DNA from 3 places in the Variovorax sp. V116 genome. Region 3 is predicted to be linked to each of the others. Evidence: predicted binding sites of a transcription regulator. Region 3 holds the regulator's gene; each other region holds the start of a gene.

Region 1 (10,090 bases), 1.1 Mb from region 3:
CGATCTCGTCGAGAAAGAGCGTGCCGCCCTCGGCCTGCTCGAAGCGGCCGCGCCGCATGGTCTGCGCGCCGGTGAAGGCACCGCGCTCGTGGCCGAAGAGCTCGCTCTCGAGCAGGTCCTTGGGGATGGCCGCGGTGTTGATGGCCACGAAGGGGCCGTTGGCACGCGGCGAATGCTTGTGCAGCGCGCGCGCCACCAGTTCCTTGCCCGAGCCCGATTCGCCCGTGATGAGCACCGTGACGTTGCTCTGCGAGAGCCGGCCGATGGCGCGGAACACGTCCTGCATGGCGGGCGCCTGGCCCAGCATTTCGGGCGCGGCAACCATGCGCTCTTCGGCCACTTCCTCGCGCTGGCTTTCGTCGACGGCGCGGCGGATCAGCTCGACGGCGCGCGGCAGGTCGAAGGGCTTGGGCAGGTATTCGAAGGCACCGCCCTGGAACGCCGAAACGGCGCTGTCGAGGTCGGAAAACGCCGTCATGATGATGACGGGCAGGCCCGGGTGCTTGGCCTTGATCTTGTCGAGCAGGTCGAGCCCGGAACCGCCGGGCATGCGGATGTCGCTCACCAGGACCTGGGGGCCCTGCTGTTCATCGTCGTCGGCGAGTTCGAGGGCGGCCAGCACCTCGCGCGCGTTGGTGAAGCTGCGCGTGGGCAGGTCTTCGCGCAAAAGGGCCTTCTCCAGCACGAAGCGGATCGATTGGTCGTCATCAACTATCCAGATCGGCTTCATGCATCTCCTTGTTGCCGTGGCTGCTAGGGCAGCGGAATCAATATCTTGAAATCGGTTCGGCCCGGGACGCTGTCGCACTCGATCACGCCGTGATGCTGTTGCACGAAAGTTTGTGCAAGCGTCAATCCAAGCCCGGTCCCGCCTTCCCTGCCCGAGACGAGCGGATAGAAGATGCGGTCCTTGATCGTGTCCGGCACACCCGGTCCATTGTCGATGACATGCAATTCCAGTGCCAATCGATACCACTGCTTGTTGAATATCACCTGCCGGGCGATGCGGGTCTTGAAAGTGATCTGCGCATCGCCCGCGGCGCGGCGCTCGGCCAGGGCCTGCGCCGCGTTGTGCACGATGTTGAGCGTGGCCTGGATGAGCTGCTCGCGGTCGCCGCGGAATTCGGGAATCGACACGTCGAAGTCGCGCTCGATGTGCAGGTCGCGCGGAAACTCCGCAAGAATGACCGAGCGCACGCGCTCGCAGACTTCGTGGATGTTCACGTCGCCCACCACGTGCGGGCGCCGGTGCGGTGCCAGCAGCCGGTCGACCAGCGTCTGCAACCGGTCGGCCTCGTGGATGATGACCTGCGTGTATTCGATGAGGTCGCGCGATTCGACCTCCATCTGCAGCAATTGCGCCGCGCCGCGGATGCCGCCGAGCGGGTTCTTGATCTCGTGCGCAAGGTTGCGGATGAGCTCCTTGTTGGCCTGCGCCTGGTCGAGCAGGCGCTCCTCGCGGTCCTGGCGCACCTGCTGCTCGAGCGGCGACATCTCGATGATGAGCTCGCCCGTCTTGTCGCCCTGCGCCAGCGTGACCTGCACCGGCATCAGCTCATGATTGACGCGGCGCAGGAAGGCCTCGTAGCGCAGCGTGGCGAAGTCGTTGCTGCGCGCACCGTCGATGGCGGTGCGAAGCACGTGCGGCTCGTGAAAGCAGGCACCGAACTGAGAGCCTTCGAGCGTGCGGCGCGAGGTGCCCAGCGCGTCTTCGAGGGCCGCATTGGCAAACAGCACCGAACCGTTGGTGCTGACCACCGCGATCAGCGTGGACAGCAGGTCGAAGGACTGAAAGCGCGGAGTGGCGCCGGCCGCCTTCTTCCCGAACGCCATGGCCCTACTGCTTGGCCGGCAGGCGGCCGAGTTCGCGGCGGATGCCCGCGATGTCGCTCTCGTTGCGGGCCAGCTCTGCCTTCATTTCAGCCACGCGATCGAGGTACTTCTGGTAGTTGCGGCCTTCGCTGCCCTGCTTCTCGGGCTCGCCGTTGTTGTATTCCTTCTGCAGCTCCGCCTGGCGGGCCTCGGCCTTCTTGAGCTCGGCTTCGAGCACCGAGCGGGCTTCGCCATCGCGTGCGCGCTGGTCGACGCCTTCGACGCGCGGACTGCCCGCGGGCGCACGAGAGGCTGCGGGCGCCGAGTTGCCGCCAGCCGAACCGCCGCCCGACGGCTTGGTGCCCTGCACGACGGTGACGTTGCCGCCTTCCATGACCTTGCAGCCCTTTTGCTGGGCGATGGTCGAATTGTTGGTGTATTCATTGCCGCAGCGCCACACGCGCTCCTGGGCGAGCGCAGGCAAGGCGACCAACAATGAACCGGCCAGGAAAATGAGGGAAGCAGTCTTCATGTGAATCGGTGATGGCGCAACAAAGGTGCATTTTCCTGCAATTCGACGCCACTGGTGACAAGATGTTCCGCGCCAGTAAAAAAGGACGGCCAAGCCGTCCTTTTCGATTCCCTTCCAGCAACACCGCGGAACCGGCTCAGCCGGGCCGCCGGTGTTGCCCCCTAGAGGGGGAGGCGGCTACACGAAGTGAGCCGCTTCGGGGGTGGGCCAATTACAGCGAGTAGTACATGTCGAACTCGACCGGATGGGTCGCCATGCGGAAGCGCGTGACTTCCTGCATCTTCAGTTCGATGTACGCATCGATGTAGGCATCGGTGAACACGCCGCCCTTGGTCAGGAACGCACGGTCCTTGTCGAGGTATTCCAGCGCCTGGTCGAGGCTATGGCACACGGTCGGGATCAGCGCGTCTTCTTCCGGCGGCAGGTGGTACAGGTCCTTGCTGGCGGCTTCGCCCGGATGGATCTTGTTTTCCACGCCGTCGAGGCCGGCCATCAGGAGCGCAGCGAAACCGAGGTACGGATTCATCAGCGGATCGGGGAAGCGCGCTTCGACGCGGCGGCCCTTCGGGTTGGCCACGAACGGAATACGGATCGAGGCCGAGCGGTTCTTGGCCGAGTAGGCCAGCTTCACCGGGGCTTCGAAGCCGGGCACCAGGCGCTTGTAGCTGTTGGTGCCGGGGTTCGTGATGGCGTTCAGGGCACGGGCGTGCTTGATGATGCCGCCGATGTAGTGCAGCGCGAAGTCCGACAGGCCCGCATAGCCGTCGCCGGCGAACAGGTTCTTGCCGTCCTTCCAGACCGACTGGTGCACGTGCATGCCCGAGCCGTTGTCGCCGACGATGGGCTTGGGCATGAAGGTGGCGGTCTTGCCGTAGGCGTGGGCCACGTTGTGGATCACATACTTCTGCAGCTGGACCCAGTCGGCGCGCTGGACCAGCGTGCTGAACTTGGTGCCCAGTTCCATCTGGCCGGCGTTGGCCACTTCATGGTGATGCACTTCGACCGGGATGCCGAGCGATTCGAGCACCAGGCACATTTCCGAGCGCATGTCCTGGAAGCTGTCGACCGGGGGAACCGGGAAATAGCCGCCCTTGACTGCGGGACGGTGGCCGGTGTTGCCGTGCTCGTATTCCTTGTCGGTGTTCCACGAGGCTTCTTCGGAGTCGATCTTCACGAAGCAGCCCGACATGTCGTTCTTCCAGCGCACGCCGTCGAACACGAAGAATTCGGGTTCCGGACCGAAGTAGGCGGTGTCGCCCAGGCCCGAAGCCTTCATGTACGCCTCGGCGCGCTTGGCGAGCGAACGCGGGTCGCGCTCGTAGGCCTTGCCGTCGGCGGGGTCGATCACGTCGCAGGTCAGGATCAGCGTCGTTTCTTCGAAGAAGGGATCGATGTTGGCGGTGTTCGGGTCGGGCATGAGCTGCATGTCCGAAGCCTCGATTCCCTTCCAGCCAGCGATGGACGAGCCGTCGAAAGCATGGCCCGAAGTGAATTTGTCTTCATCGAAAGCCGAGACGGGCACGGTCACGTGCTGCTCTTTGCCGCGGGTGTCGGTGAAGCGGAAGTCGATGAACTTGACCTCGTTTTCCTTGACGAGCTTGAGTACATCGGCGACGGTCTTTGCCATCAGTTTCTCCTGAGTTGGATGGTGGTTAGGAATACAGGGACGGAGGATGCAGTTTCTATGCCATTGTCGCCGCTCGGGAACAGGCTTTGACGGCAGGCGCAAACCCCAAAAAAAGGCGAATAATCACCAAATTGGTGCAATAAAAACTACCGCACCAATTCCGGGCCAAGCTTCGCATCATAGGCGTGCAGGCCCTCGATCAGCTGCGCGTAGGCGGCGTCCAGGCGGGCGGGGTCGCCTTTCACGCCAAGTTCGATGTGGCGGCCGTACTGCGGATGGTCGACGCTCGGCAGGCTGAACACCTTGATGCCGGCGTGCGCCGTCTCGATCGAGAGCATCAGCGGCGTGAGCGTTGCCTCCATCGCGCCGAACACGATGACCGACTTCTCGGCCGACTGGCCGCTGGTGAACAGGTGCGCATAGCGGCTGTCGAGCACCGATTCGATCATCGGCCAGGCCATGACCGGAAAGCCCGGCACGAAGTGGACGTGCTCGACGCTGAAGCCCGGGATCTTGTTGTAGGGGTTGCGGATGATCTCGGCGCCCTTCGGGAACACGCCCATGTTGAGGCGGTGGATGTTGTCGGGGCGGTCGGGTTCGTAGGCAATGCCCTGCTCGCGCGCGGTGTCCTGCATGCGCTCGCGGATCAGCAGTTCGGCCTCGGGATGCAGTTCCAGCGGCACCCGCAGGGCTTGCGCGGCGCACTGGCGCGTGTGGTCGTCCGGCGTGGCGCCGATGCCGCCGGTCGAGAAGACGATGTCGCCCGAAGCGAAGGCCCGGCCGAGCGCGGCGGTGATGCGCGTGGGCACGTCGCCGACGTATTCGGCCCAGCCGAGCTGCAGGCCGCGCGCGGCGAGCAGTTCAATGACCTTGGGCATGTGCTTGTCGGCGCGCTTGCCGGAAAGGATTTCGTCGCCGACGACGATCAGGCCGAATGCACGGGTCATGGGGATTTCCATTGGGAGAGAAGGGCCTGGTCGGTCTCGGCCGCGGGTGCGCCGCCGGGCGGACCGGAAGAAGCTGCGGCGGCCCCGCGTTGGGCGCGAAGCTGCGCCAGCGCGTCGAGGCAGTAGTGGCCGAACCAGAGCGCCGAAAACGCAAACACCAGCGTGTAGATCCAGATCGCGAGCGGCACCAGCACGAAGAAGGCGGCGGCAAACAGCAGGCCGGAGGCCCAGACGATGCTGGGCGCCGCGCCCAGGTAGCCGCACAGCACGCCGATGCACAGCAGCGGCAGCCGGTGCGCGCGCAGCAGTGCGGCGCGCTCCTCGGGGCTCGCGTGCTCGGCCAGCGCGTCGAAGCTCATCACGCGGTAGGTGAGCCAGCCCCAGATCAGCGGCGGCAAGATGAGCACCAGCGGCGGAATGAGCCAGAGCGGCATCGACACCACGAGCGCGAGCAGCGCCAGCAGCGTGAGGCCGAGCGAGCGCGCCACGCTGCCGAAGAAGGACGCGCCCTTCTTGCGTTCGAGCGCGGGAAAGCGGCGGTGCGCGACCAGCGCGGTGAGGGGGCCTGCCATGAGGCCGGCCACGATCAGCAGCGAAACCACCACGATCACCGGCGTGGCGGCAAACACCACCACCAGCGGCGCCAGCACGGCCGTGACGTCGCCCGAGAAGAGCCGTCCGATCCAGCCCCAGAAGCTCGACAGCAGCGGCCAGGCGTCGAGCGCGTCGCGGGTCCAGGCGACGGTCGCGTCCCAGTAGAAATAGCCGAAGCCTGCGGCCAGCAGCACCATCAGGCCCAGCGGCAGCAGCGACAGCACGATCACGCGCGGCAGCATGCAGTAGGCGACCGCGCGCCAGAAGGAATCGAGGAGCAGGCGCATTGGGTGCGAGGATAACCGGCCCGGTTCGGGCCCGGTGCTCAGCCGCGGCCGGCCATCCGCTTGAGCCCGAGCCATTGCTGGGCCCAGAAGCCGCGCCCGTAGTCGCGCACGCGGCCGTCCGCACCGGGCTCCACCTGGTCGCGAATGCCCGTGGGGTCGTAGCGCTCCTCGAAGTTCGCGGTGCGAAAGAGCATGTCCCACCACGGCAGCAGGACGCCGAAGTTGCACCCGCCCAGCGTGTGGGCGCCGCGCGATTCGTGGCCCAGCCCGATGCTGTGGTGCAGCCGGTGGAAGCGCGGACTGATCCACAGCCGCTCGCCGATGGCGCCGAAAGCCAGCTTCAGGTTGGCGTGCTGCAGGCTTTCGCTGAGCTGCGTGAATGCCACGAACGCAATGAACTGCCCCGGCGCCACGCCAATGAGCTGCGCGACGATGACGATGAGCGTGTCGTGGATGATGTCGTCGAGCAGGTGGTTGCGGTCGTCGCTCCACATCGTCATCTGGCGCTGCGAATGGTGCAGCGAATGCAGGCCCCACCACCACCGGAACTGGTGCTGGCCCCGGTGGATCCAGTAGCCCACGAAGTCGAGCACCACGAGATAGATCGCAAAGGCCACCCACGGCACATCGGTCACGCCGGGCCAGGCCTCGTCGAGGTGGAAGGTGCCCCAGCCCGCAGTGCGCAAGAAGCCGATGCCCTCGTCGAAGAACGGCTCGAGCGTGAAGAACATCGCGAGCCGGAACAGGCCCAGGCGATGGATCAGCGTGTAGAGCACGTCGATGCGGATCGCGCGGCGGTCGGTGACCGGCTCGACGGCGCGCCAGCGCTGCAGCGGCCCGATGACCGCGAGCAGCACCACGACCTGGATCAGCCCGACCAGCAGCCAGCCGGTGGCGTCGAAGGCGTCCTCGGTCCAGCCGCCCAGGCCCACGGCAAACACCAGCGGCTGGACCAGTGTCTCGAAGAACCAGCCCTGCAGCGCGGAAAAAGCGTCCGTCAACCGATCGATCACGGCAGCAGCCTCAGGGGTGGGACGCGATCCATGCGCGGTACTGCGGATGCTGGCGCAGCGTCTCGAAGCAGAAGCCCTTGGCCTTGAGGCCGGCGATCAGCGGTTCGAGGTTGGCCGGCGCCCACGGATCCTTGCGCGACCAGATGCCCAGGTGCGCGAGCAGGATGTCGCCGGGGCGGATGCTCTCCAGCGCCTGCGAAAGAAGCTTTTCGTTGCTGAACTTCTCGCTCGGCAGCTCGTCCCCGAGGAAGCCGGCCGGCGACCAGCCCACGTGCTCGAAGCCGCAGGCCTTGGCCGCCGCCAGCAGCCGGGGCGAGGTCTTGCCGCCCGGTGCGCGGAACAGCGGCAGCGGCTTCTTGCCGGTGATGAGGGCCAGCCGCTCGGAGGCCTTGCTGACGTTGGCGCAGTATTCGGCCGCGCTCCAGGTGAACTCGCGCCCCGCCAATGCGCCCGCCGAAGGCTTGATGCGGAAGCTCGGCGCCACGCCCTTGAGGTCGCCGCGCCAGTACGCGTGGTCGTAGGTGTGGGAGGCGAATTCGTTGCCTTCGGCCGCCCTCGCCTTCCACCACGGCGCCCACTGGCTGTCGAGGCTGTCGCCGCCGGTCAGCGTGGGCTCGGCGGCAGCAAAGAAGGTGACGCGGACGTTCTGCCGCTTGAGCACATCGGCCACCAGCGGGGCCACGCCCATGTGGCCGGTGTCCAGGGTCAGGTAGACCGGCTTCTCGCAGGGCGCGCCCTGCTGGGCCCAGGCAACCGGCACCGCCGCCAGGGCGATTGCCAGCAGGGCTGCGGCCCGGCTGCTGCGGCTAGATGCGCTTGCCATGGTCCAGCGTCCAGACGCCGTGCGGCGAACGGCCGACGTTCACCTGGCGCACGAGCTTGTTGTTCACCAGGTCCACCACGCTGAGCTTCTTGGCCCAGCGCGAGGTGACATACAGCGTCTTGCCGTCGGCTGACACGTCCATGCAGTCGGGCCCGCCCGGCACCGGGTAGACGGCGCCGACCTTCAGCGTCGCCAGGTCGATCCGGCTGATGGTGTTGGCCACCCGGTTGCTCACGAACACGCTCTTGCCGTCGCCAGCCGAGCGGAAGGCATGGGCGCCCTTGCCGGTCGGGATCTTGCCGACCAGCTTGGGCTCGGCACCGGCCACGTCGAACACCTGCACGCCGTCGCTGCCGGTCAGGCCCACGAGCAGGGTCTTGTCGTTGTGGACGCCGAAGATGTCGGCCGGCATGGCGCCGGTGGCCACGCGCCAGCGGATGGTCTGCGTGGGCAGGTCGATGGCGATCAGCTCGTCGCTGTCCTGCATGGTCACGTAGGCGATGGTGCTGGTGTTGTCGATCCAGATGTGGCTGGGCGTCTTGCCCGACGCGATGCGCTTGGCCAGCTTCAGGTCCTTGCCGTCCCAGCGGTAGATGTCGACGTGGTTCAGGCGGTTGCCCGCGGTGACGAACCACTTCATGTCGCGCGAGAACTGCAGCTGGTAGGGATCGATGATGCCGTAGACCACGCGCTGCACTTCGGCCGTCCTGGGGTTCAGGAAAGTGAGCGAATCGCCCGCCGAATTGGCCACGATGACCGACTTTTCGTCGGGCGTCATGTAGAGGTGGTGCGGCTCCTTGCCGGTGGCGATGCGCTGCTTTTCGGTCCAGTCGACTGGACTGATCACGCTGACGCTGGCGTCCAGCGAATTGAGCACGAAGATCGGCGGGGCTTCGGGCGGTGCGGCGGCGGCGGCTTGCGCCAGCCAGACCGCGAGGCATGAGAACAGGAAGGCCGAAAAGCGGCCATTCGGTCGGGCAGGAAATCGCAAGGGAAAGGTTCCGAGAGAGAGCTGGGAATCTTAACGGCCGCGCCTTAGGACTGGCTGACCGGGAAGACGCGCTTTCTGCCCTTATTTCGGCGTTTTCGGCGGCTTGGCGGGTGCCCGCAGCGCCGCGACCTGCTCGGCCGTGAGCCAGCGCCACTGGCCGGCCGCCAGGTCGCCCGGCAGCGCCAGGTCGCCGATGCGGGAGCGGTGCAGCCCCTCGACCCGGTTGCCGACCGCCGCCAGCATGCGCTTGACCTGGTGGTACTTGCCCTCGGTCAGCGTCAGCCGCAGGTGCAGCGGGCTGTCGGATTCGCAGGCCGCCGCGCGCACCGGCTTCGGGTCGTCGTCGAGCACTACCCCGGCCAGCAGCTTCTCGATCTGGGCCGCGTCCACCGGGTGCTTGGCCGTGACTTCGTAGACCTTGGGCACATGGTGCTTGGGCGAACCCATCTTGTGGATGAACTGGCCGTCGTCCGTCATAAGCAGCAGCCCGGTGGTGTCCTGGTCGAGCCGGCCGATGGCCTGCACGCCCTGCACCGCGCCCTTGTTGGGCCGAAGCCGCAGCGGCGACGGCAGCAGCGTGTAGATGCTCGGGTAGGTCGAGGGCTTCTGCGAGCACTCGGTGCCCGCGGGCTTGTGCAGCATCAGGTAGGCCTTCTCGTGGTAGGCCCATTCGGTGCCCTGCACGGTGAACAGCAGGTCTTCGGGATCGAGGTCGGCAAAGGGGTCGGTCACGGCCGCGCCGGCAATGCTCACGTGGCCTTGCTGGACCAGGCCCGCACACACGCGGCGGGTGCCGAAGCCCTGGGAATAGAGGATGTCTTGCAGGTGCATGAAAAATGAAAAAACGGCCGTACCGACAGGGGCACGACCGCCTTCGAGTGTGCCGCAGGTTCAGTAGCCTGCCGCGAGGCCCGTGTTGCGGCGCGGGTCGTTCGCGCCGTAGAAACGGTTGGCACCCACCGGCTTGCCGCCCAGCGAAGGCGCGCCGACGATGATCGCCGCCAGATGGTTGGCCGGCTGCGGCACGCCCAGGTTGTGGCCCATGTCGGTCAGGATCTTGCGGGTGTCAGGGCTCAGGGCGAAGGTTTCGACGTTGGTCACGTCGGGCAGCCACTGCTGGTGGAAGCGCGGCGCGTCGACGGCTTCCTGCACGTTCATGCCGTAGTCGACCACGTTCAGGATGGTGTGCAGCACCGCCGTGATGATGCGGCTGCCGCCGGGCGTGCCGACCACGAACACCGGCTTGCCATCCTTGGAGACGATGGTCGGGCTCATCGAGCTCAGCGGGCGCTTGCCCGGGGCGATGGCATTGGCCTCGCCCTGCACCAGGCCGTACATGTTGGGCACGCCGACCTTGGCGGTGAAGTCGTCCATCTCGTTGTTCAGCAGCACGCCGGTCTTGTCGGCCGTGACCTTGGCGCCGAACCAGTCGTTCAGCGTGTAGGTGACCGACACCGCGTTGCC
Region 2 (10,090 bases), on a different replicon from region 3:
CATCCAACTCGTCGGTGCGCGGCATGGTGACCGGCAGCTGCTTGAAGCTGCGCACTGGATCGAGCGAATTGCCTCTCTCCATCAACTCCAGGAATCTTGAATGAACTTTCCTCAAATCCGCAACTTCGCGCACACTCGCAGCCACGAATCTCCTGCCCCCATCTGGCAAACCGAAGCCGTGCGGGCCGGCGCGTTCATTTTTACGTCGGCCGTGCTGGCCACCGACTGGGTTCATGCGATCGCACCTGAAGCCGCCATCGATGCCCAGTTCCCGTATTTCGATTCGGCGGCCGAACGCCAGACCGACTACATCTTGCGCACGCTCTCGCAAACGCTGCAGCAAGCCGGCAGCTCGCTCGACCGTGTGATCAAGGCCCATGTATTCCTGCTCGACAGCACGGACTTTCCCGGTTTCGACCGGGTGTGGAAGCGCTACTTTCCCAATCCGCCGACACGCACCACCGTCGGGGCTGCTGGGCTGCTGATTCCCGGCGCGCGACTGGAGATTGCGCTGATTGCCGTTGCATCCGATGCCGACATTCCGATTCGGCCCGCAGTTTCCGATGCACCCCGTCCGCTGACCAAGAAAGTCGAAGCGATGCGAGCGGGCGACTTTGTGTTCACCTCGGGTCAACTGGCCCACAATGCCGTGGCTGGTGTGCCGCCCGAAGCTGCAGGCCCGGATGGGCAGGTGGACCTCGCCAAACAGACCGTCTATACCCTGCAAAACATGACCCGTTCGCTGGCTGCCGCCGGGGCCAAGCCCACGGATGTCATCAAGGGCCAGGCGCTCTTGCTCGACACCAGCAACGAAGATGAGTTCCTTGGCGCCTGGCGCGAGACCTTCCCGCGCAAACCCGCACTCGCGGTGACGGGGATCGGCTCACTGCTTGTGACAGGGACGATCATTGAGATCGACCTCACCGCGTACACCGGCGATGCACTGCGACTGCCCACGGAAACTGGCTCGCGAGGCCCCGAAGCCATCGGCTGCGGCGAGTTGGTATTTTCCGCCGGCATCTTCCCGGGTTTCGACACCGGTGAGATGCCACCGGAGTGTGTGGTGCATGCCGCATATCCGCACTATGCATCGTCCATCCAGCTGCAGACCGAATGGGTGTTGGCCCGTCTGGACGCAGCGCTGCGCAAGGTCGGCAGTGACCTCGCACACGTTGCGAAGGCGCAAGTCTTCCTGACGGACCTTAGCGACTTTGCCATCTTCGATGACGTGTGGCGCGCGCACTTTCAATCGGCGCCGGCGCGCTCGGTCGTCAAGGCTTCACCACTGCCCGTGCAGGGCGCAAAAATCGCAATCGAGGTAATTGCCTTGACGGCATAAGAGACAAGACCTCCGGCCCAAGTTGCGCCGGAGGTCTTGTCTCAGAAGGACGGTGGAAACACCGTCTTGTGCTTGCTTCAGCGGGGTAGTCCGGGATCGAGGATGTATATCCGGCGTTCGCCATCGTGTATCGAGTCGATGCACACCTGACGGCCGTCACGGCTCCAGCGCGGATGCAGGTCGCAGCGATTCTCCTTGCTCAGATCCGGGCTGGTGTAGAAATGCCCGATATCGATCCGCTGGCCGGTCTGCATATCGTAGATAAACAAGGCGCGCTGGTGGGTGCGGGCGTCCGGGTAAGTGTCGCTCAGCAGCCATCGCGTGCTCACCGGCGAAAAGCTCATGTGACCGTTCTCGGTCAGCACATCCTTGCCGATCACCTGCACGTCGCCGCCGGGCGCGTCGGTGTACAGGTGATAGTGAATTTCGCCCAGGTGCGGCCCCCATACGACGATGTGCGTGTTGTCTTGCCAAAGCGGATGCGAGATCTGGTACTCCGATTTTTCGTAGTCGAAGGTGCCGACGGCGCTCGGATCGAAATCATCTGCCAGTTGGGGCAGCGGATGGTCGGAGCACTCGAGCAGCCGCATGTCGGAGCCGTCCGGATTCATGGTGATGAGCCGGTGCAGGAAGCAGGTTTCATCGGCCACGCGTTCAGTCCAGCGATGCAAGAACAGGATGCGGCTCGACGCCGGATTGATCTCGATATGGCTTACCCAATGCAGTGCTTTCTCCATTGACTGGCGCAACTGAAAGTCACGAAGTGCCTGATAGCTCACGACGAGCTCGGCGGCACCGGTGGCCAAATCCATGCGGTAGATGCCGTCATCAGCCGGATGCTTCGCCAGGTCGTCCCCTGTAGGGGTGTCATGCGCCGCGCTATAGCCGATGGTCTGGTGCGTGACCCAAAGGCGCCGGTAGTTGATGCACAGGGCCCACTTGCTGTTGGGTGCGGTGACATACACAGGCATGGGTAGGCTGCGTTTTTCACCGGTCTCGATGTCGCAGATTTCGCTGCCAAAACCGGGGTAGCGCAATCCCGTTGCGGCGGTGCGCACGTTGTAGATGATTCTCTGCCCCGGAGCGTTGTCGAGCCACTGGAGTTGCGCGCCCATCTGCCAGTTCCAAGCGCCTGTTTCGGCGACGCGCACGAAACGATCCCCGTCTTGCGTGTCGAAATAACCAACACCGGCCACCAGGTCGGGCGTGAGTTCGCGGTCGGCCCACGGCACTTGAAGCGCGAGCACCAGCCGGTTGGTGTGGTCCCAGTTGGACTTGTTGTAGTACCCGAAGAAGTAATGCCGATCATCGCGCCCGACACGTCTGCAGGAAGGCGGATTGAAGATGGTGGTCATGTGCGAAGGGAAATGGGAGTGTCTGTCCTAGTGAGTCTAGAAGCCGACTTCCGAGAGCGCCAATGGCGATTTCTGGCAGAGCTATACAGCGGTGGTATAGGTCAACGCGCAGTCGGGCTGGGTAATCATCCAAGCTCGACCGGCGATAGCTCTCTCTCGCGTCGCTGCGGGACGCGATGTGGCATTAGCCAGGGGAGTGCATAACAATCTCGCCAGGTTCTTGCGGTTGAAGTCGCGGGTGCGCAGCACCAGCTGACGCGACTAGTCCCCAGCGCCGTTGAGGAGCCGCGAACCCTGCGAACGGGAGCACGGCTGACCTCGTAGTTGCGCGGCCGACGTGATGCCGCGGCGCCAGCAGTTCTCGGTGTCGTGCATGACCCAGTGTTCTTCGTGCAAGGGACACTTCGGCAAGGCGCTAGCCCTGGCTTCCAACAACGTGGCACATTGACTATCTCCAGTGATTGTTTGGACCAAGCGATGCATTTGAGACATGCACAATTCAGCTATGCCAAACATCACAAACATCCTCAAAGCTGAAATCTCGCGCGTCGCCCGAAAAGAAGTCCGCGCAGAAATTGAAACGCTCAAGAAGGCAACTACTGGCACTGAAAGGATTTCGCGCAACTCCAACACGCCTGGATCACCGAACGCAGCGACCACTACAGCATCGTGATTGGCCCCGTCTTGCGCAGCAATCTCCGCCACGGCATAGGCACCCAGCATAGCTTCGAAGCGGGTTTCGATGTAGGCAACGCCGCTATGGGCGGTCCGCATAGTGAGCTGTGTGTCAGCGCGGCAGCATCGACGGGCTTCGGCCTCGATAAGGTCGGTGACGCTCGTTGAGATATTTGGATTTATGACAAGAAGACGAGGCGGCATTATTTGCACCTCCGAGGCAGCAGGGTCGGCAAGCCGCGTTTAAGAAACTGACCCGCACCTGGCTTGCCGGTGAAAGTCATTCCATCCCAGACCACTTCTCCCCGGGACAGTGTGAGACCAGGCCAGGCACTTAGGCGCATCCCCTCGTAGGGGGTGTAGTCGACGTTGTGATGCAGCATTGAATTGGTCAGTACAAACTCGCGTTCGTCCCAGATGACAAGGTCGGCGTCCGCGCCAATCGACAAGCTGCCCTTCCGAGGGTGCAGCCCGTAGGTCTTGGCTGGATTGGTCGCTGTCAGTTCGACGAACTTCTGCGGTGTGATCAGTCCGGCCATTACGCCTTCCGACCAGAGCAGCGCCATCCGGGTTTCAAGGCCGGGGATGCCATTGGGGATATGGCGGAACGGCTGCTCCTTATTGCCAGGTTTCTTGCCATCTTCGCCCTCAAAGCGAAAAGGAGCGTGGTCGGAGGAAAACACCGTGAAAAGCCCGTCGGCTAATCCTTGCCAGATCACCTGCTGGTTAGCCTTGCTCCGGGGTGGCGGACTGCATACGCAACGTGCGCCGCCATAGCTGTCGTCCAAGCCGAGATCCTCGGCGCTGAGAAACAGATACTGAGGGCAGGTTTCCGCGAATACGTTAAGGCCGTGAGCTCGCGCCCATCGGATCTGTTCCACCGCATCGCTGCCGGACACATGGACGATGAGGATCGGTACATCCACGAGTTCGCCGAGAGCGATGGCGCGGTGCGTCGCTTCGCGCTCCACCAGCATAGGGCGGGCATGTGCGTGGTACCGCGGGGCGGTCTTGCCGGAGGCTTCTAGGCGCTGAGTCAGCCACTCAATGCAATCTGCGTTTTCGGCGTGAATCATTACCATGGCGCCGTGCTCCCGAGCCACAGAAAGCACATCCAAGATCTGTCCGTCATTCAGCTTAAGGCTGTCATAGGTCATGTATATCTTGAAGGAGGTGTAGCCCTCGCGTATCAGCGCTGGCAGTTCTTCGCCTAGCACCGTCGGTGTCGGGTCGCTGACGATCAGGTGAAATGCGTAGTCGATATGGGCCTGGTTGCCAGCACGGCGGTGATAGTCCTCAACAGCGGCCCGCAAGGATTGACCCTTCTGTTGTGCGGCGAAAGGAATCACGGTGGTGCTGCCGCCACAAGCTGCCGACAGTGTGCCGGTGAAGAAGTCATCGGCCATCTTGATTGGCGGCGCTTCCGGTTGATCGAGGTGACAGTGCGCATCGACACCACCAGGAGTGACGTATCGCCCCGCCGCATCGATTTCCATTGCGGCGGATGGCAAGTCGCGCCCCAATTGCACGATCTGCCCATCCTTGACGGCGATGTCGCAATAAAAAATGTCACTTGCGGTGACGGCACGGGCGTTCCGGATCAAAAGGTCGAAGGCGGGCATGTTTTTGCAGGGAGGACGTCAGCGAGTAGCAATGGGGGAAGCTCAAAAGTAAGTGGCTGGCACCACAAAACTGTAAGCAATATGCATGCCGCGTTGTATCCAAAGTGAAGTCCTGTTTGCTTTTTTGGAACGCGAACTCATCGTTCGTCTGATCTGCGAGACCACTGGGATAACAAGAGGCTGCGAGGGACACGCGGTGCAGATGCCCGAGCGTGAGCTCGCGGGCGGGCGTAGGTGCGCCAACCCTTCGGTCCAGGCGAACAGCGCTAGAGAACAGTGGGACCGGGTTTAGCCCAACAGAACTTCGGCAAGATCGACCTGCTGCTCCTCTTCCTCGCGAAGATTGAGGGAGCGCTCTATGTGGTGTAAGTGTTCGACCGCCAGCGCAACAGCAGCAGCATCGTCGCCGCTTTCGATGGCATCGAGGAGAAGTACATGCTCATGGTCGAGGCAGGCGGCACCTGTCGGTACCTCGTAGGTGAGGATCGCGAGACAGGTGAGTGGGGTCAGCTCGCGCATCATGCGAGTAAGGATGCTGCTGCCTGAAAGCTGAGCGAGCATGACGTGAAATTCCCCGGACAAGCGCACGGCTGCACGTCGGTCGCCGGAAACGTGTGCTTGTTTCTCCCGCTTGACTATGCTGCGCAGTTCCTTCAGCGCTCCGGCCGCTTTGCCATCGCGGATTTTTTGGATCAGCCGGGTAACGATGGCCGGTTCGAGGGTTCGCCGGACTGCAAGCACGTCGCGCGCCTCCTCCACGGTCGGCCGAGTGACGAACGCTCCGCGATTGGGAACCAGGGTCACGAGCTGTTCTACCGCTAGGCGCTGCAGGACACCCCGTACCTGGGTGCGGCTCACGGAGAATAGTTCGGCAACGCGCTCTTCGGCAAGCTTGGTGCCGGGAGCCAGTCGATGTTCGACGATTGCGTCGTAGATGCGTTCGTAGATGTCCGCTTTCGATGCGCTTTGCTTGGTGACGGACTCAGTAAGGGTGCTGGAGGATGTTGTCGCCATGACGCTGGGTTGGAATTCGGGCACTAATATAAGCAAACTGCCTGCCCGACAATTGTTAGAGCTTGAAGAGGCTACCCCAGCCCTTGACACGGCGGGTATCCACGCCGGCGATACGTAGCGATTTCCAGACGGCGGTCGCCACAGTGTCGTAGACCGGCAGGCCGAGCGATTCCTCCAATGCCGGCACCAGAGCCGCGGCTCGCAGGTTGGTACAGAAGGTGGTGAGACATTCGGGCTCGCCCGAGGCGGCTGCTTGGCGGGCCATGCTTTCGATCTGATCCGCCGTGACCTCAGAGAACTCAAAGTTGACGCTGAGCCCGAGATGCCGTTCAGTAGTGCATGCGAACGCTGACCTCCGATAATTTTCCACGATGAACTGCTGCACTTCCGACGAGTAGGGTGAAAGCAGACCGAAGCGCGTGTGGCCCGCCAACCGCATGGCTTCGTTAAGCGCCAGCACGGAGGTGCAGGCCGGAATTCCGGTTTCGTGCGTGATGCGTACGCACAGGGCCTCGTCCCGTTCGAAGCCGAGCCACCCCGACGAGGTGCCGTTCCACGCAATCACGTCCACACGGGCATCCGCCAGCAGGCGGGCGGCCTCCAAAATAGGCGTCTCGTCAAACTGGTCCAGGGCCTGGTCGCGCAGCGAAATTTCCGTCACTCGGAACCGCGCGAAATGCGCCGACACCTCCGGCAGGCCTGCCAGCATGGTCGAAGTGATGGGCTCGAGTGCCGTGTTAGATGACGGCGTCAGCATTCCAAGTAGCACGCGCTTGGGTTCTGCCTGAATGCTCACACTTTCACCTCGCGGTTGAATCGCTCGATGTACTCGCCACGGCGTGGATTGAGCTTGGCCCAATCGACACGGCTCATCTTCTCGATTTCCTCTACGGTCTTAGCGTATGCCTGAAGGCCAGGGCTGAGTACGGCCTTCTTACTGACTGGAACGACGAAATACGGCTCTGCCGCCATCTTGGTCTGTACTTCCGGGCTGAGCGCGGCGTTGATATAAGCGGCGGCCAAGTCCGGGTTGCGGCTGTTCTTTACGATATGCATCGAGCTCTTGATGTGGATCCATCCCGTGTCGGGACGAGTCAGGGCAATCGGTACACCCTTGGCTTGCAGATCGCCGACGTTGTTGTTGTAGTGGACGGCGATGTCGATTTGCCCCTGCTGGAAAAGCGTCGCGAGCGCACCGGGGCTACTGGCGATGGCCCCTACGTTGGGCAGCAGCTTTTTCACAAATTGGAAAGCCGGCTCCATGTTCTCTTCGCTACCGCCGTTGAGTCGGGCGATCTCGACCATCCAGGCCGACACTAGGGTCGAGCCCATGCTGGCGAGGCCGACACGGCCTTTGAATTCCGGTTTCAACAGGTCACTCCAGGACTTGGGCGGTGTCTTGATCTTGTCCGTGTTATAGGCAATTCCGATAATTTGACCTGAGACGAACACGCCAAGGCCGCGCGGGTCGACAAGCCGTGAAGGCACTTCCGCCAGGTTCGGCACCTTGTCGACAGGTATCTTCTCGAAGATGTCCTGCGACAACGCGGCGAGGTAGGGGCCCTCGTCCAACATGATCACGTCAAAGGGAGGGTTCGCTTTGGAAGCAATTACCTTTGAAAGCGTATCAAGGGGCTGTGAGGCGACAAGGCTTACCGACCCGCCCGTCGCGCGCGAAAAAGCTGGCAGAAGGATGCTGCGATGGGCTGCCTCCCACGCTCCCGGGGGGGTGGTCGATGCAATGTTTTTGCCCTGGACCTGCGCAATGCACAACGGTGATGCGAGGTAGGCCGCACCGAGGCCCGCACTTCTCAGGAGGCTGCGGCGGGAGAGAAAAGAGGCATGCATTGAGAATCCTTTTTAACTAGAGTAGATCGGCATCGTGGGCCAAAGGCGCAAAGTTTGTGCCAGGCTCGTATCCAATCAATCTCGGGTCGTGCACCACCTCATCCGCCCTATTTTGGTACATCAATCCCCATTTGTGTGCGCACAATTCCATTGTGGTGTATCCAATTTGATTAAAAATTGTGTTCGATAACGAGAAAGCTTGTATTTTCTGGCATGAATCTTGAGTCACTACTTGACTGCCGCGACTCTGTGCGGTGTCTGGAGTTCTCTGCATGCTTTTCTCAACCGGTGGATCCGGCGTCTCGATCGAGCTCGACCACATACATCATCAGTACGGCGGCGCGGTCGCCGTTGAGTCGGTTTCCCTCGATATACAAGCCGGGGAACTGGTAGCACTGCTGGGGCCCAGCGGCTGCGGCAAAACAACTTTGCTGCGGGTTGTGGCGGGGCTGACGCGCCAAACAGGCGGATCCGTCTTGATTGGCGGTGAAAAGGTCGATGGTCTGCCGACCAATGAACGCGGCGCCGGCATCGTGTTCCAGAACTACGCCTTATTCCCGCACATGACTGTGGCGGCCAATGTCGCCTATGGACTGCGCGCCCGGCGCATCAACGCCGGAGCGGCACGCGAGACGGCCGCGCAGATGTTGGATCTCGTGCAAATGGCTCGCTACGCCAGTCGCTTCCCGCGCGAATTGTCCGGCGGACAGCAGCAGCGCGTTGCGCTTGCGCGAACGCTGGCGGTGAAGCCCAAGGTCTTGCTATTGGACGAGCCCTTCGCTGCACTCGACAAAAATCTCCGATTGGACATGCAGATCGAGATCAAGCGCATTCAGCGCGAGCTCGGCATCACAACTGTTCTGGTCACTCACGATCAGGAGGAAGCCATGTCAATGGCCGACCGTATTGCGGTGATGAATGCCGGACGGGTCGAACAGTTCGATACGCCGGAGGCGATCTACGATCGTCCTTCCTCCCTGTTCGTCGCTAATTTCGTTGGCACGGCGAACTTGGTGGCCGGCCAGCTGTTGCGGGACGGCTCCGGATACGCGGTCGATTCGCGGGACGGGGGGCGACTGTCGATTGGCTCAGCTGCACCGTGCTCTCGTGTAGGGGCAGTAATGCTGGCGACACGACCTGAACACCTGGCCATGGGCACACCGGGCGACGATGCGCTGTCGGCAAAAGTGGAAATGGTGCTTCCTCTTGGACCGTCGCTGGTCTACGAGCTGCGCCTAGCGTCCGGTGACGCGGTGAAGGTGACGCAACCCCGAACAGTGGGATCGACCCGCTATGTCGCAGGCGAGGTGGTCGGACTGCGCCTGCGTCCCGGCTCGCCGACCAGCGTCTTTGCCGCCTGAGCCCGTCATGAGTGCTGCATCCAATTCCCGTCTTGCTGCGCCTTTGGCGCTCGGCGCGCCACTGGCCCTATTTTTCGTGGCATTCGTCCTCGCGCCGCTCCTCCTGCTGGCGTTCGTCAGCTTCCACAACGATACCGATCTGCGAGATGCCGGTGTCGGCCAATACCTGAAGTTCCTCAGCGACGGCTTCAACCTGGCGGTGCTGGGCAACACCATGTGGCTGGGCTTGCGAGCCACGCTTCTGGCGCTGGTGCTGGGCTTTCCGCTGGCCCTGCTGTACAGCCAAACGCCGCGGCGCTGGCAGGGCGCGCTGCTGTTGGTGGTATTGCTGCCGCTGCTCACCAGCTCTGTTGTGCGTACCTTCGCTTGGGTGGTGATCCTCGGTCGCCAGGGGATCGTCAACAGTGCGCTCTTGGAGTTGGGCTGGATCGCCGAGCCACTGAAGCTGCTTTATACGCCGAGCGCCGTCGTCGTCGCCCTGGCCCAGATCGAGCTGCCGCTGATGGTGCTGCCGCTCGTCACCACGCTCGCCAACCTGGATGGGAACCTGACCCAGGCCTCCCGTGCGCTGGGTGCCGGCTACTGGCGCACCTTCTGGCAGATCACCTTGCCGCTTTCTGTGCCAGGGCTGCTTGCAGGTGGGCTGTTGGTCTTCGCCGCGAGCGTAAGCGCCTTCGTGACGCAGGCGCTGGTAGGCGGCGGCCAGCAGGTCTACATGCCCTCGTTCATGTATCAGCAGGCGATCGAGGCCGGCAACTACCCCTTCGCCGCGGCCATCGCGATGCTCCTGCTGGTCAGTGTGATGACGGTGGTTTGCCTCGTGAATACGTTTGGCCGCCGAAGCAAAGGATTCGTCCATGTCTGACCCCGCAAAGC
Region 3 (10,090 bases):
TCGGCGACGCCATCTGCAACCTGCGCGCCTCGCAGGGCGACACCGTCTGGCGCGAGTTCTACTACAACGATGCCGGCGTGCAGATCCAGACGCTGGCCCACAGCACCCAGCTGCGCGCCCGCGGCTTCAAGCCCGGCGACCCCGAATGGCCGAGCGGCGAAAAGGCGCCCGCCTACAACGGCGACTACATCGCCGACATCGCCGAAGACTTCAAGGCGAAGAAGACCGTCAAGTCGGACGACCGGGAATACACCGCCAGCGGCAACATCGACGACCTCGACTCCATCCGCGAATTCGCCGTGGCCTACCTGCGCCGCGAGCAGGACCTGGACCTGCAGGCCTTCCGCGTGCGCTTCGACAACTACTATCTCGAATCCAGCCTCTACACCAGCGGCCGCGTCGAGGAGGCGGTGCGCAAGCTCGTGGCCGCCGGCAAGACCTACGAGCAGGACGGCGCGCTGTGGCTGAAGTCGACCGACTACGGCGACGACAAGGACCGCGTGATGAAGAAGCAGGACGGCACGTACACGTACTTCGTGCCCGACGTCGCCTACCACATCGCCAAGTGGGAGCGCGGCTTCCACAAGGTGGTCAACATCCAGGGCACCGACCACCACGGCACCATCGCGCGCGTGCGCGCCGGCCTGCAGGCGGCGGGCGTGGGCATTCCCGAGGGCTATCCCGACTACGTGCTGCACACCATGGTGCGCGTGATGAAGGGCGGCGAAGAGGTCAAGATCAGCAAGCGCGCCGGCAGCTACGTCACCTTGCGCGACCTGATCGAGTGGACCAGCACCGACGCCGTGCGCTTCTTCCTCCTGAGCCGCAAGCCCGACACCGAATACACCTTCGACGTCGACCTCGCCGTGGCCAAGAACAACGACAACCCGGTCTACTACGTGCAGTACGCCCATGCGCGCATCTGCTCGGTGCTGGCGGGCTGGGGCGGCGACGCCACCTCGCTCAAGGACGTGGACCTGTCGCCGCTCGAAAGCCCGGCCGCGCAGGCGCTCATGCTGCTCCTGGCCAAGTACCCGGCCATGCTCACGGCCGCCGCCAAGGATTTCGCGCCGCACGACGTCACTTTCTACCTGCGCGAACTGGCGGCCAGCTACCACAGCTACTACGACGCCGAGCGCATCCTGGTCGACGACGAGCCGGTCAAGCTGGCGCGGCTCGCGCTCGTCGCGGCCACCGCACAGGTGCTGCACAATGGCCTCGCGATTCTCGGCGTCAGTGCGCCGAGCAAGATGTGAACTGACTATGAAGAAGACAACCAGACAACGCGGCAACATCGTCATCGGGCTCATCGTCGGCCTGGTGCTGGGGTTGGGTGTCGCGCTGGGCATCGCGGTCTACGTGACCAAGGTGCCGATCCCGTTCGTGACCAAGACCCAGCGCGGCGGTGCCGAGCAGGACGAAGCCGAAGCCCGCAAGAACCGCGACTGGGACCCCAACGCGCCGCTGGCAGGCAAGGCCGGCGCGCCCAAGCCGCCGGCCGCGGCCGGCCCCGTGGCGCCACCGGCCGGCGGCGACACCGCGGCCGTGGCGCCTGGCACGGCCCCGCCGCCCGCGCCGCCGGTGCCGGTGGTGGTGGCTCCGAAACCCGCGCGCCCGGCCCCGGTGCCGGCCGAGGCCAATTCCCTGCCGCCGTCGAACGATCCGCTCGGCGACCTGGCCCGCGCGCGCGCCGGCGGCGGCAGCAGCGGCAGCACCACCACGGCTTCCGCTGCGCCCAGCAACAACAGCGCGGCGGCGGGTGCCGATCCGTTCATGTACTTCGTGCAGGCGGGCGCCTTCCGCACCACCGACGATGCCGAGGCCCAGCGCGCCAAGCTGTCGCTGATGGGTGTCGAGGCCCGGGTCACCGAGCGCGAGCAGGCCGGCCGCACGGTCTACCGGGTGCGCGCGGGCCCGTTCAACAAGAAGGACGAGGCCGATCGCCTGAAGGAGCGGCTCGACAGCGGCGGCCTCGAATCGGCGCTCGTGCGCGTGCAGCGCTGAGCCTGCCGGCAGGCGCCGCGGATATTCTTTAAGCTTCGCCGCGCGGCATGGGCCGCCGCCAGGATCGTCCTGGGCATGCCGCACGCGGGAACTCCGCGCGGCGCGCCGGCTCAGTACTGCCGTACCCAACAGGAGAACTCTTTCAATGAAACGTCGTGACTTTTCGCTGGCCGCCACCTCGCTGGGCCTGCTTTCGCTGGCTGGCAACACCGCGCACGCCCAGGCGCGCGCGCCCAAGGCCGGCACCGAGTACCTGGTGCTCGACAAGCGCGTGCCGGTCGACGCGCCGGCGGGCAAGGTCGAGGTGATCGAGTTCTTCTCGTACAACTGCCCGCACTGCAACGACTTCGAGCCGCAGCTGGAAGCCTGGCTCAAGACGGTGCCCAAGGAAGTGGCGTTCCGCCGCGTGCCCGTGCCCTTCGTGGGCAACGACGTCGAGGCCAAGCAGCGCCTGTACTACGCGCTCGAAGCCATGGGCAAGGTCGACGAATTCCAGCCCAAGGTCTTCGACGCCATCCACAAGCAGCGCCAGAACGTGAACGGCGACGCCAACATCATTGCCTGGGCCGGGGCCAACGGCCTGGACGGCGCCAAGTTCAAGGAAGTCTTCACCTCCTTCGGCGTGGCCAGCAAGGCCAAGCGCGCCGCGCAGCTGACCGACGCCTACAAGGTGGCCGGCGTGCCGGCGCTGGCCGTGAACGGGCGCTGGTACGTGGACGGCGAACTGGCCGGCAACATGACCAAGGCGCTGCAGGTCACCAACTACCTGATCGGCGAAGCGAAAAAGGGCTAACCCCCAGGCTGCGCGGCACTTCGTGTCCGCTGCGCCCACCCCTTGCAGGGGCGGCACCTGCGGCCCGGCGAAGCCGGTTCCGCGGTGTCTCCCGATGGGGACACCGGCCCGCTTCGGCGGGCCTTTTTCATCGGCGTTGGTGGCTGGTGCTGATCCGCCGCATACAATGGTTCAGAGCAAGTTTCGTGCCTCTATGACATTGCCCTCCTATCCCCACACCACCCCCTTCGTTCGCCGAATCCGCCGCCTGGCCGCCGGCGCGCTGCTGCTGGCCGGCCTGGCCTCGGGCGCGCTGGCCGAGACCGCCGACCGCAGCAAGCCGATGAACATCGAATCCGATGCGATGCGCTACGACGACCTCAAGCAGACGAGCGTGTTCACGGGCAACGTGCTGGTCACCAAGGGCACGATCATCATCCGCGGCGCGCGCATCGACGTGCGCCAGGACGCCGAGGGCTACCAGTACGGCGTGGTCACGGCGGCGCCCGGCAAAAGGGCCTACTACAAGCAGAAGCGCAATGCGCCCGACGAGTGGATCGAGGGCGAATCCGAGGTCATCGAATACGACAGCCGCGCCGACAACGTCAAGTTCATCCGCAATGCCGTCATGCGCCGGCTGATCGGCGCCACGCCCAACGACGAGAGCACCGGCGCGCTCATCGTCTACGACCAGAGCAACGACACCTACACGGTCAACGGTTCCACCGTGCCGCCCAACACGGGCGTGAACGCACCCCCAGGCGGACGCGTGCGGACCATCCTCACGCCCAAGAGCGCCACCGCGCCGGCGCCCGGGGCCTCGGCGCCCGCCGGCGGACGGGCCGCGCCGGCGGCGGCCGCGCCCCAGCCGGCACCCGGTGCCGGCCTGCGCTCGAGCACCACGCTGGGCGGCGACGGGGAAAGGCGCAAGTGATCGAAGCCGCTGGAACCCAGAACGCCGACGGCACGCCGGGCAGCCGCCTGGTGGTGCGCGGCCTGCAGAAGAGCTACGGCAGCCGCAAGGTCGTGCGGGATGTCTCGCTCGACGTGCAAAAGGGCGAAGTCGTCGGGCTGCTCGGCCCCAACGGCGCCGGCAAGACCACTTCGTTCTACATGATCGTGGGGCTGGTGCGGGCCGATGCGGGCGAGATCACCATCGACGGCGAGCCCATCGCCCACATGCCGATCCACCGGCGCGCGCGCATGGGCCTGAGCTACCTGCCGCAGGAAGCCTCCATCTTCCGCAAGCTCACGGTCGAGGAAAACGTGCGCGCCGTGCTCGAGCTCCAGCGCGAGCCCGACGCCAGCGGCAAGCCCGCGCCACTGACCAAGCAGCGCATCGAGGAGCGCCTCTCCGGCCTGCTGGCCGACCTGCGGGTGGACCATCTTCGCGATTCGCCCGCGCTCGCGCTCTCGGGCGGCGAACGGCGCCGGGTCGAGATCGCCCGCGCGCTGGCCACGCAGCCGCGCTTCATCCTGCTGGACGAGCCCTTTGCCGGCATCGACCCGATCGCGGTGATCGAGATCCAGCGGATCATCAGCTTCCTGAAGGAGCGCGGCATCGGCGTGCTCATCACCGACCACAACGTGCGTGAGACGCTGGGCATCTGCGATCACGCGTTCATCATCAGCGACGGGCATGTGCTGGCACAAGGCACACCCTCGGAGATCGTCGACAACGCCGAAGTACGCAGGGTGTACCTCGGCGAGCACTTCCGGATGTAAGGGAGGAGTCGGTCTCCATGAAGCAAGGGCTGTCCCTTCGCGTTTCGCAGCACCTGGCGCTCACGCCCCAGCTGCAGCAGTCGATCCGGCTGCTGCAGCTGTCCACGCTCGAACTGAGCCAGGAAGTGGAGCAGATGCTGGACGAGAACCCGTTCCTCGAACGCACCGCGGAAGAAGCCGCGCGCGAGGAATTCGGGCTCGACGCCATCGACACGCCGGTGCCGCGCGACGAGGCCGGTGAAGCCGCCGAGGGCGAATTCAGCTCGGCCCCGGCCAGCAGCACGACCAGCACTTCGAGCGAAACCGCCTCCACGGCCGAGTCCGAGGTTCCTGCCGCCGACGCCACCGAGCGCGAGCCCGACTGGGAAGGCGACGGCACCGTCGACATGGCGCCGGACGACAGCGAATGGGGCAGCGATGCCCCCGCGCGCCAGAACAACCTGGGCGACGACGAGCGTGCCGACGCCACTGAGCTCGCGCGCAGCCAGGAGTCGCTGCAGTCCTTCCTGCACCGGCAGGCGCTGAGCCTGCGGCTGAACGAGAACGACAGCGCCGCGCTGCGCTTCCTGATCGAATCGCTCAACGACGACGGCTACCTGGAGGATTCGCTGCCGGCGCTGGCCTCGGGCCTCGCGGGCGACGACAACGACCAGTTCGACGAGCTGGTGCACCACTTCCAGGTGGCGCTCGGCCTGCTGCAGAGCCTGGAGCCGGCCGGCGTCGGCGCGCGCGACCTGGGCGAATGCCTTTGCATCCAGCTGCGCGCGCTCGCCAGCGAAAGCGAGACCGAGGAACAGGCGCTGGTGCGCAAGACCGCCATCGCGATCTGCAAGCAGCCGATGGAGCTGCTCGCGCGGCGCGACTTCAAGCGCCTGGCCACGCTCACGCGCACCAACGAAGAGCTGGTGCGCTCGGCGCTGCAGGTCATCTCGCGCCTGGAGCCCAAGCCGGGCCGCCGTTTTGTCGATGTCGAGCGCAACATCGTGATTCCCGACGTGATCGTCACCAAGATCGGCCGCGGCACCAATGCCAAGTTCCGCGTCATGCTCAACCCCGAGGTGATGCCGCGGCTGCGCGTGCACGACATCTATGCCGGCGCGCTCAAGTCGCACAAGGGCGAGGGCAGCCAGGCGCTGTCGCAGCGGCTGCAGGAGGCACGCTGGTTCATCAAGAACATCCAGCAGCGCTTCGACACCATCCTGCGCGTGAGCAACGCCATCGTCGAGCGGCAGAAGAGCTTCTTCGTGCACGGCGAGCTCGCGATGCGACCACTGGTGCTGCGCGAGATTGCCGACGAACTCGGCCTGCACGAATCGACCATCTCGCGCGTGACCACGGCCAAGTACATGTCCACGCCTTTCGGCACGGTCGAGCTCAAGTACTTCTTCGGCTCGGCGCTCGGCACCGAGACCGGCGGCAATGCATCGAGCACCGCGGTGCGCGCGCTGATCAAGCAGTTCGTGAGCTCCGAGAGCATCAAGAAGCCGCTGTCCGACAGCCAGATCTCCGAGATGCTCAAGGAGCAGGGCATCGAGTGCGCGCGCCGCACCGTGGCCAAGTACCGCGAGGCCCTGCGCATCGCGCCCGCCAACCTCCGCAAGGCGCTGTAGAAAGCCGCCGATGGCCCGTCGCCTGCTGTCGCGCTGTGGGCAATGGGTCTTCGCCATGGCGGCGGTGCTGCTGTTCGCCGGCTGCGCCACCCTGCCCGACGAGGCGCCGCGCCCGGCCACCCGGGCCATGGCCGCCTCGGCCGACACCGCGCTCGGCAAGATCGCGCAGGCCTCGCAGCCCGACCCCGACCTGAGCGGCTTCCGCCTGATGCCGGGCGGCGACTTTGCCTTCGACACCCGCATCCAGCTCGCGCGGCGCGCCCAGCGCACGCTCGACGTGCAGTACTACCAGATCGAGAACGACGAGACCGGCCGCTACCTGCTGCGCACGCTGCGCGACGCGGCCCGGCGCGGCGTGCGCGTGCGGCTCCTGATGGACGATCTCTACACTTCGGGCGAGGACGAGCTGCTGCTCGGCCTGGCCGCCACGCCGAATGTCGAGCTGCGCCTGTTCAATCCCTTTCCGGCCGGGCGCGGCAGCCTGCTCAGGCGCTTCACCGCCTCGCTGTTCGACTTCAGCCGCGTCAACCGGCGCATGCACAACAAGCTCTTCATCGCCGATGGCGCGATGGCGGTGGCGGGCGGGCGCAACATCGGCAACCAGTATTTCAGGCGCACGGCGGGCGAGAATTTTCTCGATCTCGACACCTTCGTCGCCGGCGCGCTGATTCCGCGCCTGGGCGCGCTGTTCGACCAGTACTGGAACAGCGTCTATGTGCGGCCGGTCCGGTCGGTGGTGGCCAGCACACTGACACGTGACGAGCTGCAGAAGCGCTTCGACACCGCCACCGGCCCGGACACCACGCCGCCGCCGCCCCGGCCCGCGCCCAACGACCTGCTCGGCTACAGCCCGATCGCCGAAGACCTGGATGCCGGCAAGCTCGACCTGATCTGGACGCTGGCCGAGGCGTATGCCGATTCGCCCGAGCGCGTGATCGGCAAGACCGCCTCGTACGGCGGCGTGCCGCTGCTCGACGTCGACAGCGTGCGCTACAACGTGGTCGAGCAGATGCGCCGCGCGCGCTCCGAGGTGACCATCGTCTCGCCCTACCTGATTCCGGGCAAGGCGGGGCTCGAAGTGATGCGCGAAATCCGCCGGCGCAACGTGAAGATCAGCATCGTCACCAATTCCTTCGCCGCCACCGACGAGCCGCTGGTCCACACGGCCTACCGCCGCTACCGGCCCGAGATGCTCGAGCTCGGCGCCGAGCTCTACGAACTGAGCACCACGCGCACGCGGCGCAGCGTGCGCCTCGGCCTGTTCGGCACTTCGGTGGGGCGGCTGCATGCCAAGTCGGCGGTGATCGACCGGCAGGTTCTTTTCGTCGGCTCGATGAATTTCGACCCGCGCTCCGAAACGCACAACACCGAGATCGGCCTGTTCATCCGCAGCCCCGAGATGGCGCAGCAGACGCTCAAGCTCATCGAGGTGCTGAAGCAGCAGGGCGCCTACCGGCTGCGCTTTGCGAAGGACAGCGGCAATGCGCGCATCGAGTGGATCAGCGAGGAGGAGGCCGGCCGGACCACCGTGCTGAACGAGGAGCCCGACTCCGATTTCTGGGGCCGCACCATGCTCGAGATGCTGGCGCCGCTGACGCCCGAGAGCCTGCTGTAGCCCGCGCGGCTCAGCTGCTGCTGCGCACGCCCGACAGCAGCTTGAGGCCCAGCAGCACCATCACGCCGCCGGCCGCGCGGTCGATCCAGGCCTTGTAGCGCAGATAGGCCGAGCGCGGCGCCGCCGACGACAGCGCCAGCGCGACGACCGCATACCAGCTGGTCTCGATGCAGAAGATCACCGCCGGCACCGCCAGCGCCAGCGCCAGCGGCACCTCGCGCGGCAGGAAGGCCGCGAAGATGCTGGCGTAGACCACCGCCGTCTTCGGGTTGCTGACCTGCGTGCCCATGCCGAGGAGAAACGCGCGCCGCGCATTGCTGCCCGTGCCTGCGGCCGCGCGTTCGTCCTGCGCGGCGGACAGCGGCTCGCGCGCACCGCGCCAGATGCGGATGCCCAGGTACACAAGATAGGCGCCGCCGAGCAGCTTCACCGCCAGGTAGAGCGCCGGCACCGCGAGGAACGCCGCCTGCAGCCCGACCAGCGCCGCAATCGCGAACACCACGCCGCCCGCGCCCATGCCCAGTGCCGCGGCCAGGCCGTCGCGGCGCGACGACGACACGGCGGTGCGCGCCACCATGACGAAGCTCGGTCCGGGGCTCATGGCCCCGACGATCATTGCGCCCGCGATGCCCAGCAACGGAACCGTGATGCCGCTCATGGTTGCCTCCTTCTTCTTCTTCTATTGCTGCACGTTGACCGCTTCGACCTGCACCAGCAGCTTCACCTTGTTCTCGAAGCCGAAGTTCAGGCCCCAGGTGATGCCCCAGTCGCTGCGCTGCACCGTCGTCTCGAAGTCGCCGCCGCAGACCTGGCGGTTGATGAGCGGGTTCAGGTAGCAGTTGAAGCGCACGGCCCTGAGCGTGACGGGCCTGGTCTGCCCCATCAGCGTGAGCGTGCCCGGCACGTCGGCCACCTTGTCGCCGTTGAACTCGATGCGGTCCGCCACGAAGCGCCCGGTCGGGAATTCGGCCACGTTGAAGAAGTCCTTGCTTTGCACGTGGCGGTTGAGCAGGTCGACGCCGGTGTTGATGGAGCTGATGTCCATCGTGATGTCGACCTTGCCGCTGCTGCCGCTGCCGTCGATCTGCACCGAGCCGTCCTTGGTGCTGAAGCGGCCGCGGTTGGTGGTGGTGCCGTAGTGCCCCATCTCGTACATCACGAAGGTGTGGGTGGGGTCGATCACGTAGCTGGCGTTCTTCACCGGGCCGCCCGCGGGCTTGGCGGCGACGGGCGGCGCGGTGTATTCCTGTGCCAGGGCAGGGGTGGCAAGGGCCGCCGCGGCTGAGAGCGCGGCAGCGAGGAGGAGCTTCTTCATGGCAATGGGCGTGCGTGGCGTGAGAACGAAATAAAGGAATTCAGAGCGGACCGAAGCCCGCGAGCGTGAACTTGAAGCGAACCAGCACCTCGTTGCCGACCACCGAGGTGTCGGTCCACTCGCCGTCGCCCACCTTGTAGTCGAGCCGCTGGATCGTAAAGCTTCCGCTGGCCACCGCGTGGCCGTTGGCCGGCGCAATGCTCACCGGCACCGTGATCGGGCGCGAGATGTTCTTGATGGTGAGCTTGCCCGCGATCTCGAAGCGGCCGTCGCCCAGCGCCTTGATCGCGCTCGACTGGAAGCTGGCCTGCGGAAAATGCGCCGTGTCGAACCACGGCGGCTTGGGCAGTTCGGCGTCGCTCATCGGAACGCCCAGCGACGCGCTGCCCGTGTCGATCTGCAATGCGACCGTGCCGCCTTCGGGCTTGCGCGGGTCGAAGGCCACCTGCGCATCGAACTTCTTGAACGTGCCCTCCACCGGCACGCCCATCTGCTTGCTCACGAAGGCGATCTGGCTCTTGTCCGCCACCAGCCGGGTGGCCGTGGCGGGCTCGGCGAGCGCGGGCGCGAGAGGGGCGAACGCCAGGGCGGCCGCAAGACAGAGACGGGAGGTGCGCTTCATCCGGCGGATTCCTTGCGTGGCGCGGGCCACATGCGTTTCAAGATGCCATCGCGGTCGATCCAGTGGTGCTTGAGCACCGCCGCCACGTGCAGCAGCGCCACCGCGGCCAGCGTGAAGGCGCTGCCCTTGTGCAGCGGCTTGAGCACGGCCTCGGCCCATTCCTTGTCGACCGGCACAAAGTCGGGCAGCGGCAGCACGCCGAACCACACGACCGGAAAGCCCAGCGCCGAACTGTAGGCCCAGCCGAACAGCGGGACCGCCAGGAACAGCAGGTACATCAGCGCGTGGCTCGCGCGGTAGCCGCTGCGCTGCCAGCGCGGCATGGCCGCCGCCGCTTCGGCCGGCAGCGGCGGCGGCGGATGGCGCAGCCGCCACAGCAGGCGCACGGCCGACAGCAGCAGGATCGTCACGCCGGCCCATTTGTGCC

The links. The regulator sigma-54, encoded in region 3, starts transcription at its own class of promoters, with help from an activator protein. The targets are predictions, from matches to a motif close to TGGCANGNAANCTGCTTT.
Region 1: glnA (type I glutamate--ammonia ligase) is a predicted target of sigma-54. The motif match lies at 4,017-4,034, and genes of this name have one in related genera.
Region 2: hydA (dihydropyrimidinase) is a predicted target of sigma-54. The motif match lies at 5,065-5,082, and genes of this name have one in related genera.

The regions. Positions count from the first base shown of each region.
Region 1 is NZ_AP028661.1:1,783,195-1,793,284, reverse strand. It holds gene ntrC (nitrogen regulation protein NR(I)) at 1-730, opposite strand, end outside; gene glnL (nitrogen regulation protein NR(II)) at 754-1,833, opposite strand; gene ACAM58_RS08370 (hypothetical protein) at 1,838-2,344, opposite strand; gene glnA (type I glutamate--ammonia ligase) at 2,556-3,971, opposite strand; gene ACAM58_RS08360 (competence/damage-inducible protein A) at 4,118-4,918, opposite strand; gene ACAM58_RS08355 (EI24 domain-containing protein) at 4,915-5,799, opposite strand; gene ACAM58_RS08350 (sterol desaturase family protein) at 5,838-6,812, opposite strand; gene ACAM58_RS08345 (polysaccharide deacetylase family protein) at 6,823-7,635, opposite strand; gene ACAM58_RS08340 (YncE family protein) at 7,619-8,626, opposite strand; gene ACAM58_RS08335 (pseudouridine synthase) at 8,708-9,457, opposite strand; gene ggt (gamma-glutamyltransferase) at 9,518-10,090, opposite strand, start outside.
Region 2 is NZ_AP028662.1:667,199-677,288, forward strand. It holds gene ACAM58_RS29115 (amidase) at 1-100, shown strand, start outside; gene ACAM58_RS29120 (RidA family protein) at 101-1,339, shown strand; gene ACAM58_RS29125 (hypothetical protein) at 1,417-2,694, opposite strand; gene ACAM58_RS29130 (hypothetical protein) at 3,200-3,367, shown strand; partial or broken gene ACAM58_RS29135 (aspartate/glutamate racemase family protein) at 3,289-3,573, opposite strand; gene hydA (dihydropyrimidinase) at 3,573-4,991, opposite strand; gene ACAM58_RS29145 (GntR family transcriptional regulator) at 5,280-6,005, opposite strand; gene ACAM58_RS29150 (aspartate/glutamate racemase family protein) at 6,061-6,762, opposite strand; gene ACAM58_RS29155 (ABC transporter substrate-binding protein) at 6,798-7,853, opposite strand; gene ACAM58_RS29160 (ABC transporter ATP-binding protein) at 8,126-9,214, shown strand; gene ACAM58_RS29165 (ABC transporter permease) at 9,222-10,079, shown strand; gene ACAM58_RS29170 (ABC transporter permease) at 10,072-10,090, shown strand, end outside.
Region 3 is NZ_AP028661.1:633,836-643,925, forward strand. It holds gene argS (arginine--tRNA ligase) at 1-1,256, shown strand, start outside; gene ACAM58_RS02945 (SPOR domain-containing protein) at 1,264-2,004, shown strand; gene ACAM58_RS02950 (thiol:disulfide interchange protein DsbA/DsbL) at 2,150-2,797, shown strand; gene lptA (lipopolysaccharide transport periplasmic protein LptA) at 2,991-3,710, shown strand; gene lptB (LPS export ABC transporter ATP-binding protein) at 3,707-4,501, shown strand; gene ACAM58_RS02965 (RNA polymerase factor sigma-54) at 4,519-6,111, shown strand; gene ACAM58_RS02970 (phospholipase D family protein) at 6,122-7,726, shown strand; gene ACAM58_RS02975 (LysE family translocator) at 7,737-8,384, opposite strand; gene ACAM58_RS02980 (YceI family protein) at 8,406-9,041, opposite strand; gene ACAM58_RS02985 (YceI family protein) at 9,082-9,663, opposite strand; gene ACAM58_RS02990 (cytochrome b) at 9,660-10,090, opposite strand, start outside.